Regions from separate parts of the Streptomyces sp. NPDC007875 genome, predicted to be linked through region 1. Evidence: riboswitches for the same ligand, from Rfam matches in the RefSeq annotation. Region 1 holds a riboswitch; each other region holds the start of a gene.

Region 1 (5,280 bases):
CCACCGCCGCCGCACCCGCCTGCACACGCTCATCGACACCGGCGCCGCGGCCGGTGGTGCCTCTGCCGAAGGGTTCACCGGGCCCACCGCGGGGCCCAGCCCGGTCGAGGACGCTCACCAGGGGCTGCCGGGCCGCCGGGTGGCCCGCTGGGTTCCCGCCATCCTCATCCTCGGCGGCGTCAGCTTCGACCTGGCCACCCCGTCCGGCTACACCGCCTCGCCCTTCTTCGCCGCCGCCCCTCTGGTCGCCGCGGCGCTCTTACCGCTGCGGCAGACCGTCATCATGGCCGTCATCGCCGTCCTCACGACCTGTCTGCTGGCGGAGTTGCACGGCGTGACGGACCCGACCCAGGCGGCCACCGAGATCGTCACGGTCGCCACCGTGACCGGGCTGGCGGTGGCGATCAACCGTGTCGTACGGCGCAGCTACCACCGGCTCGCCTCGGCACGCGGTGTCGCGGAGGCGGCCCAGCGCGCCGTCCTGCCCGCGCCGCCCGCCCGTCTCGCCGGGCTGGAGATCGCCGCGCGCTACGTACCGGCGGAGAAGTACGCGGCGATCGGCGGTGACCTGTACGCGGTCCAGGACACCCCGCACGGCGTACGGCTGACCGTCGGCGACGTACGCGGCAAGGGGCTGGGGGCCGTGGAGGTCGTGGCGATCCTACTGGGCTGCTTCCGGGAGGCGGCGGAGCAGGAGACGACCCTGGAGGCGCTCGTGGGCCGTCTGGAGCGGGCGCTGCAGCGTGAGGGCGCCCGGCGAGCCGACCTGGAGGTGTTCGAGGGGTTCACGACGGCGGTGGTGGCTGAAATTCCGCGCGGTGACTCCACCCTGCGGTTGCTCAACCGTGGTCATCCGGCGCCGCTGCTCATGGAGGAGGACGGCGGGGTGCGCGCCCTGGAGCCGGAGGCGGCGGCGCTGCCGGTGGGGATGGGGGAGCTGGCCGGGTGGCCGGACCGGGTGATGGAGCTGGGGTTCGAGGAGGGGGCGACGCTGCTGCTCTTCACGGACGGGGTGACGGAGGCCCGGGACCGCAATGGCGAGTTCTACGACCCGGCGAAGCAGCTGCGCGGCCGCCGCTTCACCGATCCGCAGGAGCTGCTGGATGCGTTGGTGGCCGATGTCGAGCGCCATACGGACGGCGGGACGGCGGACGACATGGCGCTGCTGGCGGTCCGCCGGACCCCGGCCCGCGGGAACGGACGGGGGAACGGGCACGGCGACGGTGACGCGAACCGCACCGGCCATACGAGGGACGGCGACGCTCCCCACCGTCCGTAGCCGACCGGGTCCATACCGTGCGTAGTCGGCCGAGCCCCCTCCGCATAACAATTGCTGCACGATCGACCCGCACGCGTTTTTGTGAACCTTTGGCCAGTGCGCCGATTCGCTCCCATCTGTTCCTTCTTGAGCGCTAAGTTCATGCCAAAGGTGCGCGGATTCCTCAGAACAGCTTGGAATCACATCGCGCTCTCTATTAACGTTCGATAACGCAGCGCGGTCGTCACAACCGTCGCAAGGGCGGCACCGTGCGCCGTCGCCGAATCCCGTACGCACACCGGCAGTACCGCACCACCAGCAGCACCAAGGGAACCGGGGAACCAACACCTTGGGGTGAATCGGGTCGAACCTGACCCGTAGGAGACCTTCCTGCTCCGAACCCGTCAGCTAACCCGGTAGGCGAGAAGGAAGGAAAGGAGTGCGCCTCCGTGGCGTCCAACAGGTCTGCCCTGGACGAGGCCCCGTATCGCACACGGGGAGGCGGTTTGGGGACCGCCACCGCCTACGGCCCCGGCTTTGACGCCGGCGGTGGGATGAGCTCCGGGGACGGACACTTCGCCCCCGACGATCGGTACGCGAATGCGGATGGGGACGCGTTCGAGGGCCCGGGTGCCGGATTCGAGACCGAGCCCTGGGAGGAGTGGAACCCCACCGAGGAGTCCATCGCTCCCGTACGCGGCCGGCATCGCGTGGCCAAGCAGCGCGGCGGGACCATGGCGCGCAGCGGCGCCGTCCTCGGGGTCGGCGTGATCGCGGCGGTCGGTGCGGGCGGCATGGCCAGCGCCAAGGACCGTCCCAAGCCGCCCATTTCCATGCCGGACCTCGGCCATGTCGCCGATGAGGTCAAGGCCAGCTTGCCCGCGGCCAAGGACCTGCCCGGCATCGGCTCCTGGACGTCGGACGACAGCAGTGGGCCGCAGACGGCCGCCGCCCCCCTCTCCCAGGCCGGCCTGACCAGCGAGGACGAGCAGCGCGGCACCACCGACGCGGGTGAGGCGCTCCGCGCCCGCATCCTCCAGCAGGCCGAGAACCAGCAGAACGCGGCGGACGAGGACAGCCGCACCGCCGCGGCGAAGGCCGCCGCGGAGAAGGCATCCGACCAGGCCGCGGAGGTGGCCGCCCAGCGGAAGGCCAAGGCCGAGGCGGAGAAGAAGGCCGCCGAGCAGCGGGCGAAGGAGGCGGCCGAGAAGAAGGCCGCGGCCGAGCGCCAGGCCAGGCTCGCCGCCGCGTACACCCTCCCCGTCGGCTCGTACACCCTGACCGCGAGCTTCGGCCAGGCGGGCGACATTTGGTCGGCCGACCACACCGGCCAGGACTTCGCCGCCCCGACCGGCACCCCGGCCAAGGCGGTGCACGGCGGCACCATCACCCAGGCGGGCTGGGCCGGTTCGTACGGCTACCGCATCGTGCTGACCCTCAGCGACGGCACCGAGATCTGGTACTGCCACCTGTCGTCGATGGTCGTCACATCGGGCAAGGTGACGGCGGGCGACGTCATCGGCCGCGTCGGCGCCACCGGCAATGTGACCGGCCCGCACCTCCACCTCGAGGTCCGGCCGGGCGGCGGCTCGCCGATCGACCCGATGCCCTGGCTGCGCCAGCACGGGATGAATCCCTGATACTCCGGCGGCTCTGGCGCTCTCTCCCCCCTTGACGCCAGGGCCGCCGGTTTACGTCCCGACGGGGCGGCCCCTCAGGAACACCCCTCTCAGGAACCCCCCAGGAATCCCCCAGGAACACCCCCCCGAGGAACACCCCCCCGAGGAACAACCCCGCCCGGCCACCCGTTGTAAAAACGTATGGCTGACAACACACAAAAGATCGGTGACCTGTCCGTCTTCCCGTTCTCCCTCGGCGGGAACGTCTTCGGCTGGACCGCCAACGAGGCCGAGTCCTTCCGGGTGCTCGACGCCTTCGTCGCGGCGGGCGGCAACTTCATCGACACGGCCGATGTCTACTCCGCGTGGGTGCCGGGCAACGAGGGCGGCGAGTCCGAGACCGTCCTCGGCAACTGGTTCGCTTCCCGGGGCAACCGTTCCGAGGTCGTCCTCGCCACCAAGGTGGGCGCCGGCTACCCGGAGCCCCGCGGTCTGACCTCGTCCGCCATCAAATCGGGCGTCGAGAAATCCCTCCAGCGGCTGCGCACCGACTACATCGACCTCTACTACACCCACTACGACGATCCGTCGGTGCCGGTGGAGGAAATCATCAGCACCCTGGACGAACTGGTCACGGAGGGCAAGGTCCGCGAGATCGCCGCGTCCAACGTCAGCGCGGAGCGCCTGGAGGCCCAGCTGACCTTCTCCACCCAGGAGAGCCTGGCCCGCTATGTCGCCCTCCAGCCGCACTACAACCTGGTCTCGCGCGACACCTACGAGGGCGAGCTGGCCGACGTTGCCGCCCGCCACGGCCTGGCGACCATCCCGTACTACTCCCTGGCGTCCGGCTTCCTCACCGGTAAGTACCGCCCCGGCACGGCGGTCGACAGCCCCCGCTCCACGGGCGCGGCCCAGTACCTGGAGACCGAGCGCGGCCAGAAGGTCCTCGCCGCCCTGGACGACGTCGCCGCCAATCACGCCACCGAGCCCACCACGGTCGCCCTCGCCTGGCTCCTCGCCCAGCCCACGGTCGCGGCCCCCCTCGCCAGCGCCCGCTCCGTCGACCAGCTCCAGCCCCTGCTGGCCTCGGTCGACCTCAAGCTGACCCAGCCGGAACTGGACCTGCTGACCTCGGCGTCGGACTGACCGGAAGTCGGCGGGACGGGGCGCGGTAAGGACTGAGCGGAAGGCGGCGGGACGGGGCCCCGTAGAACGGCGGGCGGGCAACAAGCCCCGCCCGCCTGAGCCCCCCCCGCACGAACGCGATCCGCTACATACGGCCCATGGACCCTCTACCGCCGATCGGCAAGAGCCCAGGAGGCGAGGGCAACCCCACCGGCGACGGCGAAGACGGACGGCCAGGCCCCGATCTTCTTCGCCAGCGGATGCGACCCGGCGAACGCGGCGACGTACGCCGCACTGAGCGCGGCGGCGGTCCCGTTCCCCGCCTTCTCCCGCCACCCCCGAGCGGCCACCGCCCCCGCAGCCGCGAGGGCAACCCCACCCAAGGGCCGCCTCTTGGTCCACCGAGCCACCGAATACCCCCCAACCAACCCACCCGCAGCCACAACCCCCGCCGGCACTCCAGCCATCCCCTTACCTCCCACTCCAAGGATCTTCTCGCCCCCGATCCTACGAAGGTAGATGCCGAGAATGGACGTCGCAGCCAAGCGGGATAGACAGGCCTGCGTCGCCCCTGTGGGGGCATCAGTTCGGCAGAGGATCTTTGCTCTAAAATCCTGGCTAGCCGCTTACATGCCCCAGACCGGTGGGTCCCTCCGTGAGTGGCTGTTCCCTGGAAGGAAGTAGGCATGGCGGCACCGGATTGGCTTCGCGAACTCCTCGCTTGGAAGAACTCAGCCAACCAAAAGGTGATCGATGTCTGTGATGAGCCCTGGGCTCCAAACATCTCGGACGTAGACAACAAAACCAGCCTGCGCATCGCAAAATCCGTGCTCGATGACCTCGGAGTTAGCCGCAAGGTTTCTGCGAACTCATCCGACGCCAAGGAGGAAAGCAGAGGAACCGCACTCGAAAACGCCGTTACAGTTCAGCTTGTCTCCGAGCTGCCCAGTCTTGAGCCGAATAGGGCCTGGGCGGTAGGACGCGGGAAAGACGTCAGGAACTTTGAGCAGTATCAGCACCTAGACGAACTGCGCATGCTTCTTGCTGAGACCCCGAGCCTGCGCGTGGCGCTCGGAACTGACTATCAAATTGCTCCCGATGTGACCGTCGCACTTGACGTACCTGGTCATCCGCTCCACGCGGTGGTCTCCTGCAAATGGACACTGCGGTCAGACCGCGCGCAGAACGTCCGACACGAGTTCAACCTTCTAGTGCGGTCCCGCCGGGGGCGGACGCCGCACTTGGTTGCAGTTACAACAGAGCCACTGCCAAGTCGCC
Region 2 (5,280 bases), on a different contig from region 1:
ACGAGCTGTGCCGGTACGCCGTGCTCTTCGGCGATCCGCAGCTGGCGCTGACCGCGGTGGAGCGGGTGCTCGACATCACCGCCGAGGAGGTGCGGGCCGTGGCCGCGGCGCGGCTGCGCCCCGACAACCGTGCCGTGCTGGTCTACGAGCCCGTCCAGGGCGCCGAGGACGCAGCCGACACCGCCGAGACCGACGCAGAAGGGGAGGCGGCCCAGTGAGCGACGCCGTCACCGCGACCATGACCTTCCACCCGCAGCCCAAGGGCGGCGCGCCCAAGCCGTGGGCGTTCCCGGCCCCCGAGCGCGGTCAGCTGCCCAACGGCCTTACCGTGCTGCGCTGCCACCGCCCCGGCCAGCAGGTCGTCGCCGTCGAGATCAATCTGGAGGCGCCGCTGGACGCCGAGCCGGCCGGGCTCGAGGGCGTCGCCACGATCATGGCGCGCGCCCTGTCGGAGGGCACCGACAAGCACGACGCCGAGGAGTTCGCCGCCGAGCTCGAGCGCTGCGGCGCCACGCTGGACGCGCATGCCGACCACCCCGGCGTCCGCGTCTCCCTCGAGGTCCCGGTCTCCCGGCTGCCCAAGGCGCTCGGTCTGCTGGCCGACGCCCTGCGCGCCCCCGCCTTCCCGGACGGCGAGGTCGAGCGGCTGGTGCGCAACCGGCTGGACGAGATCCCCCATGAGCTGGCCAACCCGGCCCGCCGCGCCTCGATGGCCCTCTCCGCGGCCCTCTTCCCGGCCGAGTCGCGGATGTCCCGGCCGCGCCAGGGCACCCAGGAGACCATCGAGGGCATCGACGCCGCGGCCGTGCGGGCGTTCTACGAGGCGCATGTCCGCCCCTCCACGGCCACCGCCGTCATCGTGGGCGACCTCACCGGGGTCGACCTCGACGGGGCGCTCGCCGACACCCTGGGTGCCTGGACGGGCGGGGCGGGCGCGCCGCGCGCGGTTCCCCCGATCGTCGCGGACGACCTCGGCCGTGTGGTGATCGTCGACCGGCCGGGCGCGGTGCAGACCCAGCTGCTCATCGGGCGCGTCGGCGCCGACCGCCATGACCGGATCTGGCCCGCGCAGGTGCTCGGCACGTACTGCCTGGGCGGCACCCTCACCTCCCGCCTCGACCGTGTGCTGCGCGAGGAGAAGGGCTACACCTACGGGGTGCGCGCCTTCGGCCAGGTGCTGCGCTCCGCGCCCCCGGCTCCCTCGGGCGGCTCCGCGGGCGCCGCGATGCTGGCGATCAGCGGCTCGGTGGCCACCGAGGTCACCGGACCCGCGCTGGAGGACCTCTGGAAGGTGCTGCGCACGCTGAAGGAGGAGGGGCTCACCGACGAGGAGCGCGATGTCGCGGTGCAGAACCTGGTGGGCGTCGCCCCGCTGAAGTACGAGACGGCGGCGTCCGTCGCGGGCACCCTCGCCGACCAGGTCGAGCAGCACCTTCCGGACGATTTCCAGGCGCAGTTGTACGCCCGCCTCGCGGAGACCGGCACGGTGGAGGCGACCGCCGCGGTGGTGAGCGCCTTCCCGGCGGACCGGCTGGTCACGGTGCTGGTCGGGGATGCCTCGGTGATCGAGGAGCCGGTCAGGGCGCTGGGCATCGGTGAGGTGCGCGTCATCTCCGGCTGAGCCGCCCGGAGTTGGCCGATTGGCTGGATCTGGCCGAGGAGCCGACCACCTGGCCGACTCACTGACGATCCGAGTTCGCTGCCGATCCGGCAGACGGTCCGCTCGACGAGCTCGCAACGGAAGGACCCCGGCCCCCGTAAGGGTGCCGGGGTCCTTCCTTCATGCCCGATTTGCGGCAGTGACGGCTTGTTTGGTTTGTGGGGAGAGCAACAAAAAACCGGAACCGTTTGGTGATCGAAAGCGGGCCCGTTTAGCGTCAGTCCGGCTGTTCGCCGGCAACCCGCCGCACCCGCGGCACGGACAGTCATCGCCGAGTCCCCGTACGGCGCGAGCCAGGGGAGCCGGGGACCCACACGTCCCCAGGGGTGAATCGGGCGCCTTCCCCGGCCGGGGGAGGAGTCCGTAGGAGACCTTCCTGCTCCGAACCCGTCAGCTAACCCGGTAGGCGAGAAGGAAGGAAGGAGTGCGCCTCAGCATGGCGTCCACCCGCACTGCCACCGGGAAACACCGCCGCACCACCAAGGTCAACGTCCGCACCGGCGCGAACGTCGTGGGCATCACCACCGTCGCCTCGGGTGTCGTCGCCGGGATCACCGGACAGGCGTTCGCAGCCGACACCGGCCCCAATTCCCAGCAGACCGGTCTGACCCAGGCGATCGTGATCGGCGACGGGATCGCGGACCACATCGAGGAGCAGGCGCAGTCCCAGGAGACCGCCGCCGAGCAGGCCGCCGCCAAGGCCAAGGCGGAGACGATCGCCCGCCAGGAGGCCGCCAGAAAGGCGGAGGCCGCGGCGAAGAAGGCCAAGGCCGAGCGCGAGGCCAAGGAGCGCGCGGCGCGCGAGGCCGAGCGCAAGCGCCTCAACACCTTCGAATCGCCGATCAGCGGCTCCTACGTCTCCACCGGCTACGAGGCGGCCAGCGGGCTGTGGTCCTCCGGCAGCCACACCGGCATCGACTTCCACGCCTCCTCCGGCACCTCGGTGCACTCCGTGGGCATGGGCGAGATCGTCGAGGCGGGCTGGGGCGGCTCCTACGGCAACAACGTCGTCATCAAGATGAACGACGGCACCTACACCCAGTACGGCCATCTGTCGTCGATCAGCGTCTCGGTCGGCCAGAAGGTCACCCCCGGCCAGCAGATCGGCCTGTCGGGCGCCACCGGCAACGTCACCGGACCGCATCTGCACTTCGAGGCCCGCACCAGCCCGGACTACGGCTCGGACATCGACCCCCTGTCGTATCTGCGCTCGCACGGCGTCAACGTCTGACCTCGCGGGACTCCGCGAACGTCCGACCCCGCGAGGCTCCGCGCACGCCCGCGGTCCCGTGAGACTCCGAGAAGGCCCCGTCCACCGGACGGGGCCTTCGGCGTGCCGCCGCCCGCTGACCAAAAAATATCCATGAAATGCACTCCGCCATCGGAAATGACGTCCGATTGGAATAGAGTCGTTCAACGCGCGTTCCATGGGTGCGTTTCGCGGGCGTTAAGGCGGAGGTTCGACAATGTGGGACCGGAAGTGAGCGGGGATATGACCGCGGTCCAGGGCGGTCGCCGGATTTCGGCGCATGCGGTGTGCACGGCGATTCGCGACGACATCGTCTCCGGCACATATCAGCCCGGCAGCCGGCTCACCGAGGAACTTCTCGCCCGGCGCTACGGCGTCTCGCGGGTGCCGGTCCGCGAGGCCCTGCGCACCCTGGAGTCCGAGGGCTTCGTGACGACCCGGCGGCACGCGGGGGCCTGCGTCGCCCAGCCCTCCGAGCGCGAGGCGGCCGATCTGCTGGACATCCGGGCGCTCCTGGAGCCGCTGGGCGCCGCGCGGGCCGCACAGCGCCGCACCGAGGCCCATCTGAAGGTGCTGCGCGGGCTGGTCCGGCTCGGCCGGGAGCGGGCCCAGCACGGTCGGCTGGGCGAGCTGCGGCCGCTGGGCGACTGGTTCCACGAGACCCTCGCCCAGGCGTCCGGCAGCCCGAGCCTGGCCGCGATGCTCGTCCAGCTGCGCCGCAAGACCGCGTGGGTGTACGCGGCCGCTCCCGTACCGCAGCCCGCACCGCCCGGGGGCGCCCGGCACCCCGACCCGGGCGCGCGGGCCGTGGAGTCCTGGGCGGAGCACGGCGCACTGGTGGACGCGGTGGCGCGCGGCGACGCCGACCGGGCGCGGGCGCTCGCCGCCGCGCACACCGAGCGCGCGCTGGCGGAATACCGGTCGCGCCGCCCCATCCCGGTGAGGGCTTCGAAACATTCCGTAAACACGGCGAGCGGCCGGAATTAACAGCGATCCCGTATACAACTCTCGGGAATTCTCTGCGTGGTTTCGCGGCGCCCGGTTTTCGGGGCGCCGAGTCCGGGTGGAAACGGAAAAATAGCGGGGCCGCGGTGGCCGTAAATGGTCACCGCGGCCCCGCCGTGCCGAACCTTTGAATCACACGGGAATCACATGTGCATCGGGCGGTGGATCAGACGGTCTCGGGAAGCTCCTCGAGGCCCTCCGCCACCAGCTTCGCCAGCCGGTCGAGCGCGACCTCGGCATCGTCCGCGTCGGAGGCGAGGACGACCTCCTCGCCGCCCTGGGCGCCCAGGCCCAGCACGGCCAGCATGGAGGCGGCGTTGACCGGGGTGCCGTCGCCCTTGGCGATCGTGATGGGGACGCCGGCGGCGGTGGCCGCCCGGACGAAGATCGACGCAGGGCGGGCGTGCAGGCCCTCGGCCCAGCCGATGGTGACGCGGCGCTCAGCCATGGTGTTGCCCTTCAGGTGTGACGGGTGCTGTTGTCTAGACCAAAATCATACGGTGTCCGGATTCACCCGGTCGATGTCCGAGTGGGCCCGGGCGTGCCCGGACTGGCCCGATACGGACCTTCCCCCGACACTCGGCCCCGACGCAAGGGTGTCCACCATCCGGACCGGGCGGGCCCGTACCCTGGGCCCCATGCGGAGCCCGTCGGACCATCACGCCTACCCGACCCACTGGGAAGCCGATGTGGTGCTCCGGGACGGCGGCACGGCACAGATCCGTCCCATCACCCCTGATGACGCCCAGCGGCTGGTCAGCTTCTACGAGCGGGTCTCGGACGAGTCGAAGTACTACCGCTTCTTCGCCCCCTACCCCCGCCTGTCCGACCGCGACGTCCACCGCTTCACCCACCACGACTACGTCGACCGGGTGGGCCTGGCGGCCATCGTGGGGGATGAGTTCATCGCTACGGTGCGCTACGACCGCATCGACGGACGGGGGATGCCGGCCGCGGCCCCCGCCGACGAGGCCGAGGTCGCCTTCCTCGTCCAGGACGCCCACCAGGGCCGCGGGGTGGCCTCGGCGCTCCTCGAACACATCGCCGCGGTCGCGCGCGAGCGCGACATCCGCCGGTTCGCCGCCGAGGTGCTGCCCGCCAACACCAAGATGATCAAGGTGTTCACGGACGCGGGCTACACCCAGAAGCGCAGCTTCGAGGACGGCGTCGTCCGCCTCGAATTCGACCTCGAACCCACCGACCGCTCCCTGGCCGTCATGCGCGCCCGCGAGCAGCGGGCCGAGGCCCGATCCGTCCAGCGGCTGCTCGCGCCCGGCTCCGTCGCCGTCATCGGCACCAGCCGCACGCCCGGCGGTGTCGGCCGCACCGTGCTGCGCAACCTCCTGGACGGCGGCTTCACGGGGCG
Region 3 (5,280 bases), on a different contig from region 1:
GGGCTGACCCAGCAGGGACTCGACCACTCGGGCTTCGACCAGCAGGGGCCTGACCATCACCCCGGGCTCGATCAGACAGGGTTCGACCAGCACCAGCCCGAGCACGAGGCGAACAGCCTCGAGCAGACGGCCGTGTTCGAACCCAACGCCTTCGACCAGAACGGCGCCTTCGAGCAGCCGAACGCCTACGAGGCCAACGCCTTCGAGCAGACAGCCGCGTTCGACGAGACGGCCGCATTCGAGCAGGCCGCCGGCGCCGAGCAGACCGGCGGCTTCGAGCACACCGCCGTCTTCGACCCGGTCCACGAGTCCGACCAGTCGTACGATCCGACCCCCGAAGCGGAACCTGAACCCGAGGCGGCGGCCGTGCGGGAATCCGCCCCCTCCCCCCGCCGGGAGGCGAGCCGCGGTCGCCGCCGTACCCCCTCGCCCCGTCCCAAGCGCTCCGCGCTCCTTACCGTCGCCGTCCCCTCCGTCTGTGCCTTGGGCGTCACCGCCGTGGCCGCCGCCTCGGTCAGCGGCGTGGGAAGCGACAAGAAGGACGAGTCCACCACTCAGGCCGCCCCCGACACCGCGGCGGCCCCCGTGAAGCCCTCCGTGGCCAACAGCAAGCTGGACTCCCAGCTCGCCGGGGTCCGGGAGGGCGCCGACGACTTCCGCGACCGCGCCAGCCGCACCCAGGAACGGATCGACCTCCAGGCACGCCAGGCCGCCGAGAAGAAGCGCAAAGCCGCCGAGGCGGCGCGCAAGGAGGCGCTGCGCCCGAAGTTCGCGCTGCCCGTCGCCCAGCACGGCCTGAGCGCCATGTTCGGCCAGGCCGGTATCAACTGGATGTCCGTGCACACCGGCATCGACTTCCCGGTGAGCTACGGGACGCCCGTGATGGCCGCCACCGACGGCACCGTGACGACGCAGTGGAACGACGCCTACGGCAATATGGTCGTCCTGACCAGCCCGGACGGCACGGAGACCTGGTACTGCCACCTCAGCAGCGCCAAGATCCGCTCCGGCACCGTCAAGGCCGGGGAGACCATCGCGTACTCCGGGAACTCCGGTAACTCCACCGGCCCGCATCTGCACTTCGAGGTCCACCCCGGCGGTGGCTCGGCCATCGACCCGCTGCCCTGGCTGCGCGGTCAGGGCCTCGACCCGACCTGACCGGCCCCGGGTCTGGCCCCACTCCCGACCCGGGCCCTGACCGCTGTAGCGCGCCACCGGCGCGCTACAGCCTCAGCCCTTCGGCCGGCCGCTACAGCTACAGCTTCTCCACCGGTGCGTACCGCAGCAGCAGCCGCTTCGGCTTCTCCTCGCCGAAGTCGATCGTCGCCTCCGCGTTGTCCCCGCTGCCCTTCACCGCCACCACCGTGCCGAGCCCGAACGAGTCATGGGTGACCCGGTCGCCGATGGCCAGCGCGACCACCGGGCGCTCCTTGGCCCGCCGGGTCGCGAACCCGCTGCCCCCGGTGCGCGACCGCGACGACGACAGACCGGACGACAGCCCCGACGGCGGGGTCGAGGCGACGCTGCCCATGGACGCCGACGGGGTGGCGGGCCCGGTGCGCCGCCACCGCACATACTGGTCCGGGATCTCCTCCAGGAAGCGGGACGGCGGGTTGTACGCGGGCTGGCCCCAGGCGCTGCGCATCGTCGAGCGGGTCAGATAGAGCCGCTCGCGGGCCCGGGTGATCCCCACATAGGCCAGCCGCCGCTCCTCCTCCAGCTCCTTGGTCTGGCCGAGCGCCCGCATATGCGGGAAGACGCCGTCCTCCATACCGCTGAGGAAGACGACCGGGAACTCCAGGCCCTTCGCCGTGTGCAGGGTCATCAGCGTGATCACGCCGGAGCCGTCGGTGTCCTCGTCGGGGATCTGGTCGGAGTCGGCGACGAGCGCGACCTGCTCCAGGAAATCCGCGAGGGTGCCGGGGTTCTCCTCGCCGCGGTCCTGCTCGAACTCCAGGGCCACGGCCGCGAGCTCCTGCAGGTTCTCGATCCGGGTCTCGTCCTGCGGATCGGTGGACGCCTGGAGCTCGGCCAGATAGCCGGTGCGCTCCAGCACCGCCTCCAGGACGGTCGCCGGGCCCGCCCCGGACTCCACGATGGTGTGCAGCTCCTCCATGAGCGTGTTGAACCGCTTGACCGCGTTGGCCGAGCGGGCCGCCATGCCGTACGCGTCGTCGACCCGGCGCAGCGCCTGCGGGAAGGTGATCTTCTCGCGCAGCGCCAGCGCGTCGATCATGGCCTCGGCGCGCTCCCCGATGCCGCGCTTGGGCACGTTGAGAATCCGGCGGAGCGGGACGGAGTCCTCGGGGTTGGCCAGCACCCGCAGATAGGCGAGGACGTCCCGGACCTCCTTGCGCTCGTAGAAGCGCACGCCGCCGACGACCTTGTACGGCAGCCCGACCCGGATGAAGATCTCTTCGAAGACACGGGACTGGGCGTTGGTCCGGTAGAAGACCGCCACGTCACCGGCCTTGGCGTCGCCCGCGTCCGTGAGCCGGTCGATCTCGTCGGCGACGAACTGGGCCTCGTCGTGCTCGGTGTCGGCCACATAGCCGGTGATCTCGGTCCCGGCGCCGGCCTCGGTCCACAGGTTCTTCGGGCGGCGGTTCTCATTGCGCTCGATGACCGCGTTGGCCGCGCTCAGGATGGTCTGGGTGGAGCGGTAGTTCTGCTCGAGGAGGATCGTCCGCGCGGTGGGGTAGTCCTCCTCGAACTGGAGGATGTTGCGGATCGTGGCGCCCCGGAAGGCGTAGATCGACTGGTCGGCGTCGCCCACCACGCACAGCTCGGCGGCCGTGGTCTCCTCGGTGTCCGTGCCCACCAGCTCGCGCACGAGGGTGTACTGCGCGTGGTTGGTGTCCTGGTACTCGTCCACCAGGACGTGCCGGAAGCGGCGGCGGTAGTGCTCGGCGACGTCCGGGAACGCCTGGAGCAGATTGACCGTGGTCATGATGATGTCGTCGAAGTCCAGTGCGTTGGCCTCGCGCAGCCTCGCCTGGTACATCGCGTACGCCTCGGCCAGCGTCTTCTCGAAGCCGTCCGTCGCCTGTCCGGCGAAGGTCTCCTCGTCGATCAGCTCGTTCTTCAGGTTGGAGATCTTGGCGCTGAAGGACTTCGGCGGGAACCGCTTGGGGTCGAGATCCAGATCCCGGCAGACCAGCGACATCAGCCGCTTGGAGTCGGCGGCGTCGTAGATCGAGAACGATGAGGTGAAGCCGAGCTTCTTGGACTCCCGGCGCAGGATGCGGACGCAGGCGCTGTGGAAGGTGGAGACCCACATGGCGTTCGCCCGCGGGCCGACGAGCTCCTCCACCCGCTCCTTCATCTCGCCCGCCGCCTTGTTGGTGAAGGTGATGGCGAGGATCTGGCCGGGGTGTGTCCCGCGGGCGCCGAGCAGATAGGCGATGCGGTGGGTGAGCACCCGGGTCTTGCCGGAGCCGGCGCCCGCGACGATCAGCAGCGGCGAACCGGTGTGCTCCACGGCGGCTCTCTGCTGCTCGTTCAACCCCTCGAGCAGGGCGGACGGGTCCACGACGGGCCGCGCCGCGCCGTCCCGGTAGTGGGCCTCCCGGGGCACGGGCGCGTCGAAGCCGCCGCTGAAGAGGTGATGCGGCACGTCCTCGGCACCATCGGGGCCGGGGTGCGCCGAATCCTCGGGCGGCGGTGGTGGCTCCTCGTTCGAAGGAGGCCCGAGGTCCGCCAGGAAGCTGTCGTCAAAGAGGCTGCTCATCGCTCCCCGAGTCTAGGCCGCCCCACTGACAGCCGATGCCCGAACATCACGAAACGGTTTCGGGCAAAACGGCCACCAGTCTTCACAGGAGCCCCACGCGTTGGCTACCGTCCTGCGTCAGGCGGCCCGGAAGATCCGTCGGCGAACCACGTCGGCACGGGCGGCCTCCGCCGAGTCCGGCACCGCCGTAAGGCGCCCGGAGCCGGGGACCCGACAACGCAACACCGGGGTGAATCGGCCCGAACGGCGTGGCACGCAGGTGCCGCCCGGACACGGCCGTAGGGCAACCTTCCGTACCGCCCGAACCCGACAGCTAACCCGGTAGGCGGTCCACGGAAGGAGTCGCCTCCCTTGGCGTCGCACCGCAAGCCGCGGAGCCGAATACCGGCCCCGCTCACCGGTCACGGCCGCCGTACGGCCGTCGGGTTCACCACGGCCGCCCTCGCATCCGTCACCCTGCTCTCCCAGACGGCCAACGCCGCGCCGGGCGACCCCAAGCCGGCCGGCCAGTCGATCGAGAAGGTCAAGGAGAAGGTCGACACCCTCTACCACCAGGCGGAGAGCGCCACCCAGCGCTACAACGCCGCCAAGGAGCGCGCCGATCAGCAGCGGGCCAAGGTCGACAAGCTGCTCGACTCCGTCGCCCAGCGCACCGAGAAGCTCAACGAGGCGCGGCGCACGCTCGGCGCCTACGCCGCCGCCCAGTACCGCGACGGCGGAATGGCCCGCTCCGCCGCGACCCTGCTGTTCTCCAATGACCCGCAGGACGTCTTCGACCAGTCGCATCTGATGGACCGGCTGACCGGTCGGCAGAAGCAGGCCGTCGACGACTTCCAGAAGCAGCAGGCGAGCGCCGCCAAGGAGCGCGGTAGGGCCAGCGAGAGCCTCGCCTCGCTGACCGCGTCGCAGAAGCAGCTGAAGACCCAGAAGAAGACCGTCCAGGACAAGCTGACCGAGGCCCGGCGGCTGCTGGCGAATCTGACCGCCAAGGAGAAGGCGCGGCTGGCGGCGATCGAGAAGAAGAAGGCGGAGGAGGCCCGCCGTAAGGCGGCCGCGCTCGCCGAGAAGCAGCGGCAGGAGGCCGCGCGCAAGAAGCAGCAGGAGCAGAACAAAGACAGCAGCTCCGGTTCGACGGCGCCCTCGGCCCCGGCCAACAGCTCCAAGGCGGCCCAGGCCATCGCCTTCGCGAAGTCGCAGCTCGGCAAGCCGTATGTCTGGGGCGCGACCGGCCCCAGCTCCTTCGACTGCTCAGGGCTGACGCAGGCGGCCTGGAAGGCGGCCGGGATCTCGCTGCCGCGCACCACCTGGGACCAGGTGAAGGTCGGTACGCGCGTCTCGACGTCCGAACTCCAGCCGGGCGATCTGGTCTTCTTCTACGACGACATCAGCCATGTCGGCCTCTACATCGGCGACGGGATGATGATCCACGCGCCGAAGCCGGGCGATGTGGTGAAGAAGGCGCCGATCACCGAGATGCCGATCTACGGGAGCGTGCGGCCCGCGTAGGGCGGGCGCGGGGGCCGTACAGGCCCTTGGCGTGGGGGGGGGGG
Region 4 (5,280 bases), on a different contig from region 1:
CAGACCCCGGGGCACACGGCTGAGCTGCTCCCGTACGGCGTGAATGTCCGCGTCGGTGGGCGCGGTGGGCTCCGTCTGGGGCGGGGGCGTATCCATGAGTGGGAAAGTTCTTCTTCTTCGTTTCGATTCGTCACCGGGTGCGACTGGTGGCCGGAGCGCGGCGCCTCAGCGGCGCGCGCTGCCCGCCCCCGCCGCGTCCGCCGTGTCCACGGCGTCCCAGAGGTTGGAGTACCAGGGGCGGCCGGCCGCGCCCTGGTCGGTGGAGCGCTCGGTGGAGCCGCTGCCGTCCACCACGCTGTAGCCGGTCTCCCCCGGCATCAGGAAGTGCAGCCGCTCCCGGGCCTGCTGCTCGGTGTAGGCGGGGTCACGCAGCCGGGCCTTCCGCTCCCGCAGCTTCTTCACGTCCTCACGGGCCCGCTGTGCCTCGCTCCGCTGCTCGGCGATGTCGGAGCGCTGGGAGATGTACTGCCGCATCGGGTAGGCGAGCGCCACCACGAGGGAGCAGACGACCAGCGCCAGCAGGGCCGCGCGGCCGGTCAGCCGGCCCCGGCGGCGCTTGGTCCGCACCCGGTAGACCCGGGCGGCGGCGTGCTCGCCGAGCGCCTTGAGCCTGGTCGCGGTGGAGAACCGTTCGCGATCCGCCGGCACGTCGCCTCCCCGGTGATGACTTCGCTTGAGTGACGCGTAACGCCGTCCCCGGTCACGGTACGGGACCGCGGCCGGGGACGGGTGTCAGACGTGTCTGCTACTTGAGGTCGTACGCAGGTCAGCCCTTGAAGCGCGGGAAGGCCGAGCGGCCCGCGTACACCGCGGCGTCGTCGAGGATCTCCTCGATGCGCAGCAGCTGGTTGTACTTGGCCACCCGCTCGGAGCGGGCCGGGGCGCCGGTCTTGATCTGGCCGCAGTTGGTGGCGACGGCCAGGTCGGCGATGGTGACGTCCTCGGTCTCACCGGAGCGGTGCGACATCATGCACTTGTAGCCGCTGCGCTGGGCCAGCTCGACGGCGTCGAGGGTCTCGGTCAGCGAGCCGATCTGGTTGACCTTGACCAGCAGGGCATTCGCGGTGTCGCTGTCGATACCGCGGGAGAGCCGCTCGGGGTTGGTGACGAAGAGGTCGTCGCCGACCAGCTGGACCTTGTCACCGAGCTGCTCGGTGATGGTCTTCCAGCCGTCCCAGTCCTCCTCGTTCAGCGGGTCCTCGATGGAGACCAGCGGGTACGCGGCGACCAGCTCGGCGTAGTACGAGGTCATCTCGGCGGCGGTGCGGGACTTGCCCTCGAACTCGTACGACCCGTCCTTGTAGAACTCGGAGGCGGCGACGTCGAGCGCGAGCGCGATGTCCTGGCCCGGCTGGTAGCCGGCCTTCTTGATCGCCTCGAGGATCAGGTCGAGGGCCTCACGGTTGGAGCCGAGGTTCGGCGCGAAGCCGCCCTCGTCGCCGAGGCCGGTGGACAGGCCGCGCTCCTTCAGCACGGACTTCAGGGTGTGGTAGACCTCGGCGCCCCAGCGCACGGCCTCGGAGAAGGACTCCGCGCCGATCGGCGCGATCATGAACTCCTGGATGTCCACATTGGAGTCGGCGTGCGATCCGCCGTTGAGGATGTTCATCATCGGGACCGGCAGCAGATGGGCGTTCGGGCCGCCGAGGTAACGGAAGAGCGGGAGGTCGGACGCCTCGGAGGCGGCGTGCGCGACCGCGAGGGAGACGCCGAGGATGGCGTTGGCACCGAGCGAGGACTTGTCCGGGGTGGCGTCCAGGTCGAACATCGCCTGGTCGATCAGGCGCTGCTCGGTGGCGTCGTAGCCGACCAGCTCGGGGCCGATCTGCTCGATGACGGCGAGGACGGCCTTCTCCACGCCCTTTCCGTTGTAGCGGTTCTTGTCGCCGTCACGGAGCTCGAGGGCCTCGAAGGCGCCGGTGGAGGCGCCGGACGGAACGGCGGCACGGCCGGTGCTGCCGTCGTCGAGGCCGACCTCGACCTCGACCGTGGGGTTGCCTCGCGAGTCGAGGATCTCGCGAGCTACGACGACGTCGATGGACGGCACGAGGTTCTCCTTCGTATGGGTCTGCGGTAGCAGCACGAGCCTAACGGGCCGGGAGGGCTGCACCCCGCGTTCGCCCGCCCCACGAGACAGGGGCGTGACACAAAAAGCCAGATTCTGAATCACATATCCAGATTTCTGGTGAATCGGAAGATGAAGGAGCCCCGGTGGGGCGCGCCATAGGGGCGGCACGCCCCGACCGGGGCTCGTCTCAGGGTGCTCGGGCGGCGGCCTCAGGGGACTCGGAGGGGTCCTCGGGAGACTCGGGAGGAGTCCTCAGGCCGCGGCCGCGACCGTGACCGTGGCTCAGCCGAGGTGCAGCTTCTGGCCCGGGTAGATCAGGTCGGCCTTCTCCACGATGTCCTCGTTCAACTTGAAGAGCTTCTTCCAGCCGCCCTTGACGTGGTGCTCCTTGGCGATCTTGCCAAGGGTGTCACCGGACTTGACCTTGTACTCGCCGTCACCCTTCTTGATCGGGCCACGGGGCTGCTCACGCGTGGCGCGCTCGGGCGCGGTGTGCGGCTGCGCCTTCGGCTGGGCAGGCTGGGCGGCCGGGGCCGACTTGGTGGAGGCCGAGGGCTGGTCCTGCGAACCGGAGGGCGCGGACGGCGCGGACGGGCTGCCGCCGGAGGTCAGACCCTTGCCGCAGACCGGCCAGGCGCCCTTGCCCTGGCTGCCGAGGACCTTCTCGGCGATCTGGATCTGCTGGGCCTTGCTGGCCTTGTCCGCGGTGGGGGCGTAGGCGGTGCCGCCGTACGCGGCCCAGGTGGAGCTCGAGAACTGCAGGCCGCCGTAGTAGCCGTTGCCGGTGTTGATCGACCAGTTGCCACCGGCCTCGCACTGCGCGACCTGGTCCCACTGGGAGCTGGTGGCCGCGGAGGCGGAGGTCGCCCCGATGAGGGGCGCCGCCACGGCGGCACCGGCGAGACCGGTGAGCGCGGCGATACGGGTGGCCTTGGAGGGACGGCGGTGCTTCCCGTTGGACTTCAGCATCGTTGGTTCGTTTCCTCACCGACGCCTACGAGGTGAGCTGTCGGGTTCGGACGTGAGTTGCCCGGCCGGTCGCGATGATCGCTCCCGGCTTCACCCCTAGCCGACGAGCCCGTGTCCACAGGCCACTCGGCACCTACCTTGGGTCCCCCGCTCCTGCCTTCGGCGCTGACGCGTCGGTTCCCCCCGACCGCCGGCAGGATTCGGCGTGACGATCGACGGTGCCCGCGGTGGCGAGCGGAAAGACGTTAAACACACCTCCCGAGAACGTTCAAACACCCCAATGGCAGCGAATGGGGCTGTAATTGATCTCACTCGGCCCACATCGGCGCAGGTAGGGCCGGGTGAGGAGAGATCGGACACGAGGTGCGGCCCGGAAATTGTGACGAGATGTATGTCTCACCGGAACCAGATCGGGCAATTCCCCCCGAATCACTGCGCCCTGATGGAGAGGTCGAGTCGCTGACCAGGGATGATCAGGTCGGGGTCGATTCCGATGAGGTCCTCGTTGCTCTCGTAGAGCCCTTCCCAACCTCGGGACACATTCCGGTCCTCGGCGATGCCTGACAGGTTGTCACCGGGGCGAACAGTGTAATCGTCGTCCGTGGGGCTCTGGTCGCGGTCCGCGGCGTCACGCGAAGCGTGGCGCCCGGAGGGCTGCCCGTCCGCCGCATCGCCGTCCTCGGCCCGCTCCCCGGCGTCCGGGGAGCCGCGGTGGCGGCCGGAGGGCGAGGGGTCGGCGGAGGGATCCGACGAGGACCCCTTCGAGCCGTCCGACGCCGAGTCGTCCGAGGCCGGGTCATCCGAGGCCGAACCGTCCGACGTCGGGGTGTCCGATGCCGAGCCGTCCAGTCCGTCGGGGGACTTGGAGGTGCGGGGGGCCTCCGACTCCTCGGTCGATCCGGACGAATCCGGCTCACCGGCGCTGCCGGACGTCCCCGAACGGTCCGACTCCGCGGAGGAGGAGCCGTCCCGTCCCCGGTCCCCCACCTCGCCCCGGCCCGTCCCCGGGTCCGCGGTGGCCGTGCCACCGGGGTCCACATCGGGGGCGCCGGAGCCGTCGGTGAGCCCTGCACCCAGCGCACAGCTCGGCCAGGCGTCGGGGCCGCGGTCGCCGAGGATCGACTGGGCGACGGATATCTGCTGGGAGCGGCTGGCCAGGTCGGGGCGCGGGGCGTACTCCGTGCCGCCGTAGTCCTTCCACATGTCGAGGGTCAGCTGGAGTCCGCCGTAGAAGCCGTTGCCCTCGTTGGCGCTCCACATGCCGCCGCTCTCGCACTCGGCGACCTGATCCCAGGTGGAGGTCTGGGCGGCCTGTGCGCCGGACGCCCCGAAGAGGGGCAGGGCGATGCTCGCTCCCGTGACCCCCGCCGCGACGATGATGGCCGGAGCCTGACGGGGGCGACGGTGTCGACCATTACCGGAACGCATGCGATTGCCCTCTCTATGGCGAACTCGGTTGCCGGTGAACATAGCGAGGGCACTCGATCATCACAAGCCGATGTATCCCAGGTCACGCCGAGGTCACATGGCTGATCATTCGTCACCAATGTCCGTACGTACGGGGCTTGGACGCCTCAGCGGTCCGCGGAATTCCAGGTCACCGGGAGCGTGCGCAGCCCGCGCATGATGAGCCCGCCGCGCCACCGCAGATCCTCCGGATCCGCCGCGAGCCGCAGTCCGGGCAGGCGCCGCAGCAGGGTGGCGATCGCGGTCTGCGCCTCCAGCCGGGCGAGCGGGGCGCCGAGGCAGTAGTGGATGCCGTGGCCGTAGCCGAGGTGCTGGTTGTCGCGGCGGGTGAGGTCGAGGACGTCGGGCTCCGCGAACCGCTCGGGGTCCCGGTCGGCGGCGGCGAGCACCACCAGCACCGGCTCCCCTTCGGCGATGTGCTGCCCCGCGAGGGCGAGCGGCTCGGTGGCGAACCGCCAGGTGGCGATCTCCACGGGCCCGTCGTAGCGCAGCAGCTCCTCGACCCCGGCGGCCAGCAGCCGCTCGTCCCCTTCTTCCAGGGCCCGCCGCATGACGGCGCGCTGCTCCGGATGGCGCAGGAGTGCGTAGACGCCGTTGCCGATGAGGTTGACGGTGGTCTCGAAGCCGGCGAACAAGAGGATGAAGGCCATGGCCGCGGCCTCGTTCTCGGTGAGGTGCTCACCGTGGTCGCTGGCCCGGATCAGCCCCGAGATCAGATCCTCCCCGTCCTCTTCTTCCCTCCGCTCCACGAGCTCCAGGCGCTTGCGGTGGATCAG

Evidence for each region. A riboswitch is a leader RNA that binds a small molecule or an ion and turns the genes downstream of it on or off. The one in region 1 is predicted to bind cyclic di-AMP.
Region 2: linked by a shared signal. The riboswitch ahead of ACFYOY_RS26735 (M23 family metallopeptidase) and the one ahead of ACFYOY_RS06780 (M23 family metallopeptidase) in region 1 are both predicted to bind cyclic di-AMP.
Region 3: linked by a shared signal. The riboswitch ahead of ACFYOY_RS17335 (NlpC/P60 family protein) and the one ahead of ACFYOY_RS06780 (M23 family metallopeptidase) in region 1 are both predicted to bind cyclic di-AMP.
Region 4: linked by a shared signal. The riboswitch ahead of ACFYOY_RS42450 (transglycosylase family protein) and the one ahead of ACFYOY_RS06780 (M23 family metallopeptidase) in region 1 are both predicted to bind cyclic di-AMP.

Annotation. Positions count from the first base shown of each region.
Region 1 is NZ_JBIADZ010000002.1:664,713-669,992, forward strand. It holds gene ACFYOY_RS06775 (PP2C family protein-serine/threonine phosphatase) at 1-1,279, shown strand, start outside; cyclic di-AMP (ydaO/yuaA leader) riboswitch at 1,527-1,696, shown strand; gene ACFYOY_RS06780 (M23 family metallopeptidase) at 1,708-2,898, shown strand; gene ACFYOY_RS06785 (aldo/keto reductase) at 3,079-4,023, shown strand; gene ACFYOY_RS06790 (hypothetical protein) at 4,170-4,469, opposite strand; gene ACFYOY_RS06795 (NgoMIV family type II restriction endonuclease) at 4,689-5,280, shown strand, end outside.
Region 2 is NZ_JBIADZ010000013.1:188,482-193,761, reverse strand. It holds gene ACFYOY_RS26745 (pitrilysin family protein) at 1-218, shown strand, start outside; gene ACFYOY_RS26740 (pitrilysin family protein) at 215-1,621, shown strand; cyclic di-AMP (ydaO/yuaA leader) riboswitch at 1,920-2,084, shown strand; gene ACFYOY_RS26735 (M23 family metallopeptidase) at 2,097-2,891, shown strand; gene ACFYOY_RS26730 (GntR family transcriptional regulator) at 3,153-3,896, shown strand; gene ACFYOY_RS26725 (HPr family phosphocarrier protein) at 4,081-4,362, opposite strand; gene ACFYOY_RS26720 (GNAT family N-acetyltransferase) at 4,553-5,280, shown strand, end outside.
Region 3 is NZ_JBIADZ010000007.1:270,320-275,599, reverse strand. It holds gene ACFYOY_RS17345 (M23 family metallopeptidase) at 1-1,158, shown strand, start outside; gene pcrA (DNA helicase PcrA) at 1,256-3,730, opposite strand; cyclic di-AMP (ydaO/yuaA leader) riboswitch at 3,904-4,074, shown strand; gene ACFYOY_RS17335 (NlpC/P60 family protein) at 4,082-5,236, shown strand.
Region 4 is NZ_JBIADZ010000035.1:24,779-30,058, reverse strand. It holds gene ACFYOY_RS42465 (DUF501 domain-containing protein) at 1-96, opposite strand, end outside; gene ACFYOY_RS42460 (septum formation initiator family protein) at 166-648, opposite strand; gene eno (phosphopyruvate hydratase) at 767-2,047, opposite strand; gene ACFYOY_RS42450 (transglycosylase family protein) at 2,351-3,037, opposite strand; cyclic di-AMP (ydaO/yuaA leader) riboswitch at 3,045-3,212, opposite strand; gene ACFYOY_RS42445 (transglycosylase family protein) at 3,467-4,465, opposite strand; gene ACFYOY_RS42440 (cytochrome P450) at 4,612-5,280, opposite strand, start outside.